One region of the Pseudoalteromonas sp. NZS71 genome, then DNA from elsewhere that is predicted to be linked to it. Evidence: predicted binding sites of a transcription regulator. Region 1 holds the regulator's gene; each other region holds the start of a gene.
The links. The regulator sigma-54, encoded in region 1, starts transcription at its own class of promoters, with help from an activator protein. The targets are predictions, from matches to a motif close to GTTGGCACGNNNNTNGNNT.
Positions count from the first base shown of each region.

Region 1 (3,286 bases):
TGTTGCGGTAAATACGGAAGTTTGTCGTGAGCAAGTTCGCTAATGAACTCTAAAATTCTTTTTTTGCTATTAAAAAGGACCGCAGCTTTGCTGCAGTCCTGGCATATAAGTGAGCTTAATTTCATCATATTAGTGTCGAGCAAGCTTCTCTTTGTGTTTAATTACTTGTCGATCGAGCTTGTCGATCAACGAGTCAATGGCGGCATACATATCTTGATGTTCCGTAGAGGCAAATAGCTCAGCACCACTTACATGTATTGTGGCTTCTGCTTTTTGATTTAATTTTTCTACATCGAGAATGACATGAACATTATTAATATGATCAGAGTGTCTTTCTAGCTTCGCAAATTTGGTATTAATATAGTCTCTTAGTGAATCGGTTAATTCTACGTGACGACCAGTTAAGTTTAGTTGCATAAGCATTACCCTCTTTTTTTTGCGTCTTAGATCAAGCTTTTACGTTGATTTGACGGTGGAATAGCCAGAGATTCGCGGTATTTTGCGATTGTACGTCTTGCTACTTTAATTCCTTGCTCAGCCAATATATCCGCTATTTTGCTATCACTCAATGGTTTTGCTGAGTTTTCTGCAGCGATTAATTTGCGGATAAGTGCACGAATTGCTGTAGATGAACATTCACCACCGTTTTCGGTGCTTACATGGCTTGAGAAAAAGTATTTAAGCTCAAATATACCACGGGGTGTATGCATATACTTTTGAGTTGTTACGCGCGAAATTGTTGATTCGTGCATTTCTACCATTTCAGCAACATCATTTAAAACCATTGGTTTCATTGCTTCAGGGCCGTGTTCAAAAAAGCCTTGTTGTTGCTTAACAATACAATTAGTTACTTTTAAAAGTGTGTCGTTTCTACTTTCTAAGCTTTTAATAAACCATTTAGCTTCTTGTAAATGCGAGCGAATAAACTGGCTGTCACCACTCGATTTCACAGTGCGAGACATTGCAGCGTATTGGCTATTAACACGAATTTTAGGCATGCTATCTGGGTTTAACTCAACAACCCAGCGGCCTTTAATTTTTTTAACTGACACGTCTGGAATAACATACTCAGATTCTTCTCTTACAATAGTATCTGCTGGCTTAGGACTAAGAGTATGGATTAATGTCATTACTTCTTTAAGCTCTTCTTCTTTGAGCTTGGTTTTCTTCATTAATGTACGATAGTCACGAGCAGCTAATAAATCAATATGCTCGGTTAAAATCATTTTTGTTTCATTAATGTAAGGTGTTTCTTTATCAAACTGATTAAGCTGAATACACAAACACTCTTGTAAACTACGTGCAGCAATACCAACAGGATCAAACAGTTGGATGCGTTTTAATACAGCTTCAATTTCATCAAGTTCGACTTCGTTATCATCTTCGTTTTCTTGATTAAAGCTTTCTAAAATCTCTTCGCAGCTTAGTGTTAAAATACCTGAATCATCAACTGCTTCTACGATGGCAATAGCAATAGCTTCGTCTGTAGGGCTAAATGGCGTTAATTGTAACTGCCACATTAAATACTCATGGAGCGTCTCTGTAGAGGCACCTTGATAAATTGATTCATCTTCAGGCATTGGACCCGATGATGCTGCAGGAGCGGCACTCATGTACTCATCCCAGCTAACATCCATAGCCATGTCGTCACTTAGCGTGTCTTTCGCAAGTGCTTCACCACTATCTTGTTCGTATTCGCTTGGAGCATCATCGGCAGATGCGCTAACAGTTATGTCATCGGTATCAGCTTTTTGCTCGTTTTTGCCAGCAGCATCTTCTGAGTAGTCTTGTTCTTCAACCTCTAATAGCGGGTTGCTGTCGAGAGCTTCTTGTATTTCTTGCTGGAGATCCAATGTACTGAGTTGCAACAAACGAATAGCTTGTTGCAGCTGTGGAGTCATTGTAAGTTGCTGGCCCATGCGCAGCTGTAGTGATTGCCTCATGTATCTCTAACAATCCTTTTATGTTGTTATAATTAATACTAGCAGATGCTTAAAGACATGGCGTAAATGTTACAGCCTAAATTGCTCGCCTAAGTAAACATCGCGTACTGTTTTATCATTTAATACGTGTTCTGGAGTACCTGATGCAATCAGCTCCCCATGAGAAACAATGTAGGCTTTTTCACAAACATCAAGGGTTTCTCTTACGTTATGGTCGGTAATTAATACTCCAATCCCACGATTTTTAAGATGTTCTATTATTTTCTTTATATCTAATACTGAAATTGGATCAACACCAGCGAACGGTTCATCCAGTAATATAAATTTAGGATCTGCTGCCAGCGCACGTGCTATTTCGACACGACGACGTTCGCCACCTGATAATGCCATACCTTGGCTATCGCGAATGTGTTGTATGCTAAATTCATCTAATAATTTATCGAGTGTATCTTCTCGAGTTTGTTTATTTAGCTCTTTGCGCGTTTCTAAAATAGCCATTAAGTTTTGATAAACAGTTAGCTTTCTGAAAATTGAAGACTCTTGCGGTAAGTAGCCTATGCCTAATCTAGCACGACTATGCATAGGTAAAAGAGTAATATCGTTATCATCTATCGATATTTTACCTTTATCGCTAGGCACAAGGCCTACAATCATATAAAACGTGGTTGTTTTGCCTGCGCCGTTAGGGCCAAGTAAGCCAACAATACTGCCCGCTTTTACTTCAAGGCCAACGTTTTTTACAACTTCACGGCCTTTATAGCTCTTTGCTAATAGTTCTGCTTTTAATGTGCTCATGGTTGACCTTTGTCGCTTTTTTTACTTTTTTTAGTTTCAATGGGTACTAAAATTGTATGAACGCGGTCAGTTGAGTTTTCATCTTTTTCGGCACTGATTAGCTGTTGCTCAATGTCGTAGGTAATGCTTTTAGCATTTATTTTTTGTCCTGCTTGCGATACCTGTGCATTACCAACAAGCGTTAAAAAACGCTTAGATACATCGTAACGTACTTCGTCAGCACTGGCGCTCATAGTCGTGCCGTCTGATTGCTTCTCTTCAAAGTGGGCAGGGCTACCAGTGGCAATTAATAATTGCTTATTATCACCAAGTTCATCGCGTTTATGTACTTCGAGACGGTCGGCTGTAATACGGCGGTTACCGTGAATAATTTCAACGTTTTTCTCAAAAATCCCGACATTAGCTTTTAATTGACCTTCTTGCTTATCGGCGCTTATTGATATTTGATTTGCAGCAGGCTGTGTATTTGGCTCTGCAGCACTGCTATTAAATGCTAGTATAAGTGTAGGAATAATAAGTGATTTTAATATTTTATTGGTCATAATATA
Region 1 is NZ_JADYWS010000008.1:144,932-148,217, reverse strand. It holds gene ptsN (PTS IIA-like nitrogen regulatory protein PtsN) at 1-125, opposite strand, end outside; gene hpf (ribosome hibernation promoting factor) at 130-417, opposite strand; gene I6E85_RS07410 (RNA polymerase factor sigma-54) at 444-1,943, opposite strand; gene lptB (LPS export ABC transporter ATP-binding protein) at 2,013-2,738, opposite strand; gene lptA (lipopolysaccharide transport periplasmic protein LptA) at 2,735-3,280, opposite strand; gene lptC (LPS export ABC transporter periplasmic protein LptC) at 3,270-3,286, opposite strand, start outside.

Region 2 (3,286 bases), on a different contig from region 1:
ATGTAGAAACTCGTGTTGCCGCTATTTATCGTCAAGGTAAAGCAATCAAACCACTGGGTACCACCGTTATTGAAGCCGATGACGAAGTATTCTTTATTGCCGCTACAAAACATATACGCGCAGTAATGAACGAGCTACAAAAACTTGAGCGTTCGTACAAAAAAATTATGATAGCTGGTGGCGGTAACATTGGGGCAGGCCTTGCCCGCTCACTTGAAAAAAACCACACCGTTAAACTAATTGAACGCAGTAAAGAACGTGCCGAGCAACTCTCAGAAATGCTCGATAACACGGTCGTTTTTTGTGGTGACGCATCTGATCAAGAACTGCTCTCAGAAGAGCATATTGAACAAGTCGATGTATTTATTGCCGTAACCAACGACGATGAAGCAAACATTATGTCGGCCATGCTTGCAAAACGTATGGGCGCACAAAAAACCATGGTACTTATTCAACGTGGAGCTTACGTTGATTTGGTACAAGGCGGCGAAATAGATATTGCCATATCGCCACAACAAGCAACTATATCAGCGTTATTAACGCACGTACGCCGTGGTGATATTGTTAACGTGTATTCACTGCGTAAAGGCGCAGCAGAAGCCATTGAAGCGGTTGCTCATGGTGATGAAAACACATCTAAAGTGGTTGGTCGTGCGATTGCCGACATAAAACTTCCTGCAGGTACAACCATTGGGGCAATAGTACGTAATGACGATGTGCTGATAGCTCACGATGATACAATTATTATGTCGGGCGATCATGTCATCATGTTTTTAATCGACAAAAAACACATTACCGTTGTAGAAAAACTATTCCAAGTAAGTGCTATATTCCTTTAACTAGTTACTCTAATTAGTTAATTTAATACACAAAAAAGCCGCTGACTAAGGCGGCTTTAATGGAGTATGCTTAAATATTGATTACTGTACTTTTGAAAACTCTTCTTTAGAGATTTCACCATTACCATCAGTATCCAAATCATCAAAAATCTTTACAAGCTGAGGGTTAACCTTTGCTTCTTCCATTGTAATAGCACCGTTACCATCTGCATCAAAAGAGGCAAAATCTACTGCGGCATATGCTGCTGATGAAGATGCTAAAACGATAACTGCAAGTGTTGTATTTAATGTTTTCATAATAATATTCCTAGTAATATGGGAAGTCCTTTTCAAAGATCCCTGACTGTGAAAAATGTTTAATCTGAAAAAAGATTAGTTAACCTGTACTCTGGTTAAGAGATTTACTAACGTATTGAATCATGGTGATATTTAAATTTATTTTCTCTAGCCAGAGATTTTCAGTGAAAACAAGGCGAATTTACGCGTCAATAGCTGGCCTATTGCAAGCAAATTCAACGCAGTTAGCGCTGAAAATAGCTGCTCGAGATAGATTTATTATCCAGAGTTCAGGTTAATTAGTAATTAGCGAATTCTTCTTTAGAAAGCTCGCCGCTACCGTCGGTATCTAGCTCAATAAATTCAGCCATTAAATCTGTATCGACTGCCGCTTCGCTTGGGCTAATTGTGCCGCTACCATCGATATCAAGGCTGTCAAAATCTGATGCTGCAAATGCAGCGGAAGAAGATGCTAGTACTATAAGTGCTAATGCTTTATTTAAATGTTTCATAACTTAATCCTTCAATGTTCTATCAAAAAAATTGCTTCGTTTAACTTAAAACGTAATTTTTCACTTCCTTGTTATCCTCTTTCGTAAGCTCCCTTGCCTACTTAGGTGTCTTTGGCAACTCAGGATAAATACTTTTTAATTAAGCTTCTGAAAATTCTTCTTTTGATAACTCACCATTTTGGTCAGTATCAAGCTCAGAAAACATGCTCATTAGCTTTGCATCAACTGATGCTTCTGCTTGGCTAATTGTGCCACTGCCGTCTACATCCAGTGTGTCAAAATCTGTTGCAGCAAAAGCGGCTGAAGAAGATGCAATAGCGATAAGTGCTAAAGTTTTATTAATGCTTTTCATAATATGTATCCTTCAAATTTATGTGTGTGCGATTAAGTATTTCACTTTGAATCACGATTTCGTTCAGTACACTTAGACTATTACAACTTAGATGCCAACATTTAAAAATTAATAATTTTCAATAAGTTAAATATAAAACGTACAACAAGAAAGCGTTTTTAGAATAATTATTGTTGCCCTTTAGCAACACGTTTTAAAGAGATGGCATTAAAGTCATTAAAAACATATAGTTATGTTTATATAAAAAGATACATTTTTAAATGTACGGTTTTAAAAGGAGGGATTTTAAAGAATAATTGAGATAAATTTTAACGAGGAAGCTTTAATAACAAAAAATAAGCTGTAAAAAATAATACGTAATCAGTTGTTTTATTTAAATAATAATTTTAATTATGAAAGAGAAAAAAAAATTTTATAAATACTGACGTAAAATGCCTTTTTGTTGCAAATAAGCGAAAACCTATTTATTCAACGGTAGGCTCAAGCGCAGAAGGGTCTATAAAATGCTCTTTCATAAAGGCTTTCATTTCATCCTCGCTTGCTAGTAGCTTAATTCCACAGTGCACGCCTGCGGCATGCTCTTTAACACTGCAAATTTCACCTTCAAAATCTTTATCACTGCTATTAAGTACGACAGTGCATTGCATATCTTTAATACTTTCAACTTGCTGATCGCCTCTAATATCAAACATTACACCAGTGAGTGAAATGTCTTTAATAAGGCCTTCAAGTACCCTATCGTCACTTAGCTTTAGCTTTGCAGGTAATAAGGTAGGTATGCGTGTTTGTGAGCGTAGCGCAAATAACTGCACTTGCTTTGGAAAGTTTATAAACACGAGTTTAGCGGGATGAGAGGCTACCGACATAATTTGCTGGCGAAACGCAATAACTTGCCCACCACTACCTTCAATAAGCGCTCTTACAACAACCATTACGCCATCACGTAAATAGTCACTCGCCGCAGGTAAACGCTTTGCATTGGGATAATTTAAAATAATAAACTGTTTATCGAGTAAACCAATTAATTCAGTTTTAACACGCTTACTGCTTGTAGGTGTTAATATTTCTAGGTCGACTAAGCTGCCTACACTTATATGCTTTAGCTTTTCTAAATTTGTTGGCATATCCCTTTCCCAATAGTTCGTAATTTAAAACTTAAGCCGCTCGTTTATCCACGCCAAAAAGTAGGCGTAAATAACACTAATAAAGTAAATATTTCTAAACGACCAAACACCATTGCAATGGTAAGCAACCATTTAGCACCATCGGTTATAGCGCCATAATGCGACGCTACATCCCCCAGACCT
Region 2 is NZ_JADYWS010000031.1:8,609-11,894, forward strand. It holds gene trkA (Trk system potassium transporter TrkA) at 1-839, shown strand, start outside; gene I6E85_RS17485 (EF-hand domain-containing protein) at 921-1,136, opposite strand; gene I6E85_RS17490 (calmodulin) at 1,415-1,627, opposite strand; gene I6E85_RS17495 (EF-hand domain-containing protein) at 1,767-1,979, opposite strand; gene I6E85_RS17500 (flagellar brake protein) at 2,444-3,103, opposite strand; gene I6E85_RS17505 (TrkH family potassium uptake protein) at 3,148-3,286, opposite strand, start outside.
Region 2: the regulator sigma-54 is predicted to act here: its motif matches at 2,060-2,078, upstream of I6E85_RS17495 (EF-hand domain-containing protein).

Region 3 (3,286 bases), on a different contig from region 1:
CGGGCAGTAAAGCCATAAACTATGGCCCAACAGATGGGTTTGTACCGCTGAAAAAGCAATTAGTGCATCGCTATTTAGATTTTGGTATTGGCATTGATATGGACGAACTTGTTATCACCAATGGTGCGCAAGAGGCCATGGCTATTGCGCTTAAGTGCGTGACAAAGCCAGGCGATGTAGTGGCTATTGAGACACCTTGTTATCACGGGATTATAGAGCTAATAGAAAGCTTAGGGCTTAAAGCGCTCGAAATACCACTGTGCCCAGATAATGGCATTTGGTTAAGCGATTTGGAGCGCGCTTTAAATGAGCATGACATAAAAGCGTGTTTATTCTCGACAGCAATTAGTAACCCTGTGGGCAGCTTTATGCCAGATACAAACAGGCAGCAGCTGGTGGAGTTACTCGAAAGCCACGACGTAGTGCTTATTGAAGATGACGTATACGGCGATTTATATTTTACGGCAAAACGAGGCACACCTGCTTTAGCGTACTCTAAAAAAGGATTAGTGATCAGTTGCTCATCTTTTTCTAAAACCGCAGCGCCTAGCTATCGTGTGGGTTGGGTCGTTGCCGGTAAATTTGCAACACAAGCGCGGCGATATAAACGAGCACTAAGTTGCTCCGCTTCGTTAATAAACCAATGGGCGTTATCAGAATTTATTGCCAGCGGCGAGTACGACCGTAACTTAAAGGTACTCAGGCAGCGCCTGCGCGATAACAAAGAGCGTATGCGATGGTGTTTACAACAAGCTATGCCAAAAAATACACGTATAAGCGATCCAAAAGGAGGCTGTGTAATGTGGCTAGATTTAGGAAGCGAGTACGATAGTCAAAAATTATTTTTACTTGCTCTTGAGGTTGGTATTAGTATTACCCCTGGGCTTATTTTTTCAGCCTCTAATAAGTATAAAAGCTGCGTAAGGTTAAGTTATGGTGTGCCGTGGAGCGAGCAGATAGAGCAAGCCATTATTACTCTGGGTAAGCTTACTTTATTAGCTAAAAAGTAATACCAATCTGCTTATATATGGGGTCTATTTAACGTTAAGAAAATTACGCTAGAACTAGGCAAAAGTTTTTGTATCTAGTTGTTCTAAATAAAAATTTTTAACGAAGTTATAGTGCAATTTAATTCGTTAAATTGATCAAAGATTTATGCAGGTTGGTATAACTTTGGGAAACACAAAAAAGCAGCATTTAAGTAAACTTAAGTGCTGCCAAAGGGATGTTAAATAACGTTTGCTGTACTAATTCTGTTTAAAGCTAAATAATTGGTAACCTTTAAGCTCTGGCACTTGCATTACTAATTGTTCTTCTTGTTTTGCAATATCAGCAAAGTTTTCACATAAAGAGTTAGCTCTCTCTTCAAGTGCGCTTGCATGTAGCTCTACTTTTTCTTCTATTTGTGCACCCATATTTTCCATGCGTTGTTCAAAGGCATCCATATCGCCGCCTGAACCAAGTAACTCAGAACCTAAAGCCACTAAAATACTGCCCATTGATTGCATTACTGCTGATTCAACTGCTGTTTCTATCTGCTGCTCAAATTGTTGTTCAAAGTTTTCGCCAAATTGATTAAAACTTTGTTGGCCCATTACAAATGTACCTTGCTGGTAAAATGTGTTTTCTACCTCAATTTTAATGTCGTCCATAAGCTCAGACATATTATCAAGACCGTCAATATTAAATGCATTGCCTACTTCTTCTAATGCCACACCGGCAATTTTAACACCCTCAAGCGCTATGTTAGCTACTTCAGGTAATTGAGTGCGTAAGCTGTCAGAGTACTTATTCAGTGCTTCGCGTTGTGAGCTATTAAGCGCTACAAGCTCGCCATTTACGGTTAAGTCACCATGGGCATTAAATTGCATAGTTTTATTATTGGCAGTAAAAATTTCTAATTCGTTTGGTTTAATACGTACATCGTTTTTAAATTCGACGTTACATTCATCGTTACTAAATGAAATTGCAGAATCGTTGTCGTTATGAGCCATAGCGGCTGGCGTACAAATTAATGCGCTAACTAATAGTAATTTTTTCATGTTTGTTCTCTACTTTTTGTTGATGACGATTAATTAATAACAAGTTTGATGCCAATTTTATTTTTTCATAAAAAACAATTGATTAAGTGTTTTTCTTTATTTTTTAGCAAGTCAAAATAATTAATAAATAGCTATTTTTTAGTCAAATTGGCTAACTAATAAAAATTAATAAATTTTATTTATCGATACGATAAAAAACTCTCACTTTCCTCAATTCAAATTTAGCGCTATTTATTCACATTACTGACATGAAGACTATTTACAGTAGTCGCGTGGCTTTATTTTGATGTTAATTTGCAGAGCACTTTAGCATTAAACATTTTTAATTTTACCGGCTATTGCGATAATAAAATCCTTGGTTGGTCTCAAACACTTTATGGAGTGGGTTGTGGGTAAGACATTTAGTTACGATGCGCTAGATGACGATTTTGTTGAAGACGAGTACGAAATGCTCGGACGTAATCAACACGATAAGAACAAGCAAAAGGTTAAAAAGAAGTTGGAAGACTACCTTGAGCAAAAACGCTTGCGTAAAAATCTAGGCGAAGACGATTTAAGCGATTACACCGATTAAATTTCACTAGTATAAATAAAATACCAATTAATATTGAGAGTTTAAATGTGCAGTTATGCGTATGTTTAAGTTTCGATAGTATTGGTAATAAAGAGGCCTTGCGCCTCTTTATTACTTTTTAAAGCGTACTTTTAGCCTGTGCTAATGCTTTTTGAATTGTAAGTTCTAGCTTTTCGGGCTTAGTAAAAGGTGCATAACGTTTAATTGGCGTACCATCTGCGGCAATTAAAAATTTAGTAAAATTCCACTTTATTTTACGTGTTAAAAAACCAGGTAAAGCCGATTTCAAGTGACGAAATACAGGATGTGCATGCTCACCGTTTACATCTACTTTGGCCGCCATTAAAAAGCTCACACCAAAATTAATTAAGCACCCTTGCTCTATTTGCGTTGCGTCGCCGGGTTCTTGTTGACCAAATTGATTGCACGGAAATCCCAGAATAACTAAACCTTGGCTAGCATACTTATTGTGCAAAGCTTGCAGTGACTCGTACTGGTAGGTAAATCCACATTTACTTGCGGTATTAACAATAAGCACAACCTTCCCTTCAAAATCATTAAAGTTGATCGGTTGACCCTGTAAGCTTGTTGCGCTTAATTGATGAAATTCGTGCATATTGGCGTCTTTTTTATTGTTGTTAGCCGCATTTTAACCTGAGTGCAGTATTTC
Region 3 is NZ_JADYWS010000028.1:57,170-60,455, reverse strand. It holds gene I6E85_RS16870 (PLP-dependent aminotransferase family protein) at 1-1,010, shown strand, start outside; gene I6E85_RS16865 (YggN family protein) at 1,248-2,042, opposite strand; gene I6E85_RS16860 (PA3496 family putative envelope integrity protein) at 2,431-2,616, shown strand; gene I6E85_RS16855 (glutathione peroxidase) at 2,735-3,232, opposite strand.
Region 3: the regulator sigma-54 is predicted to act here: its motif matches at 2,080-2,098, upstream of I6E85_RS16865 (YggN family protein).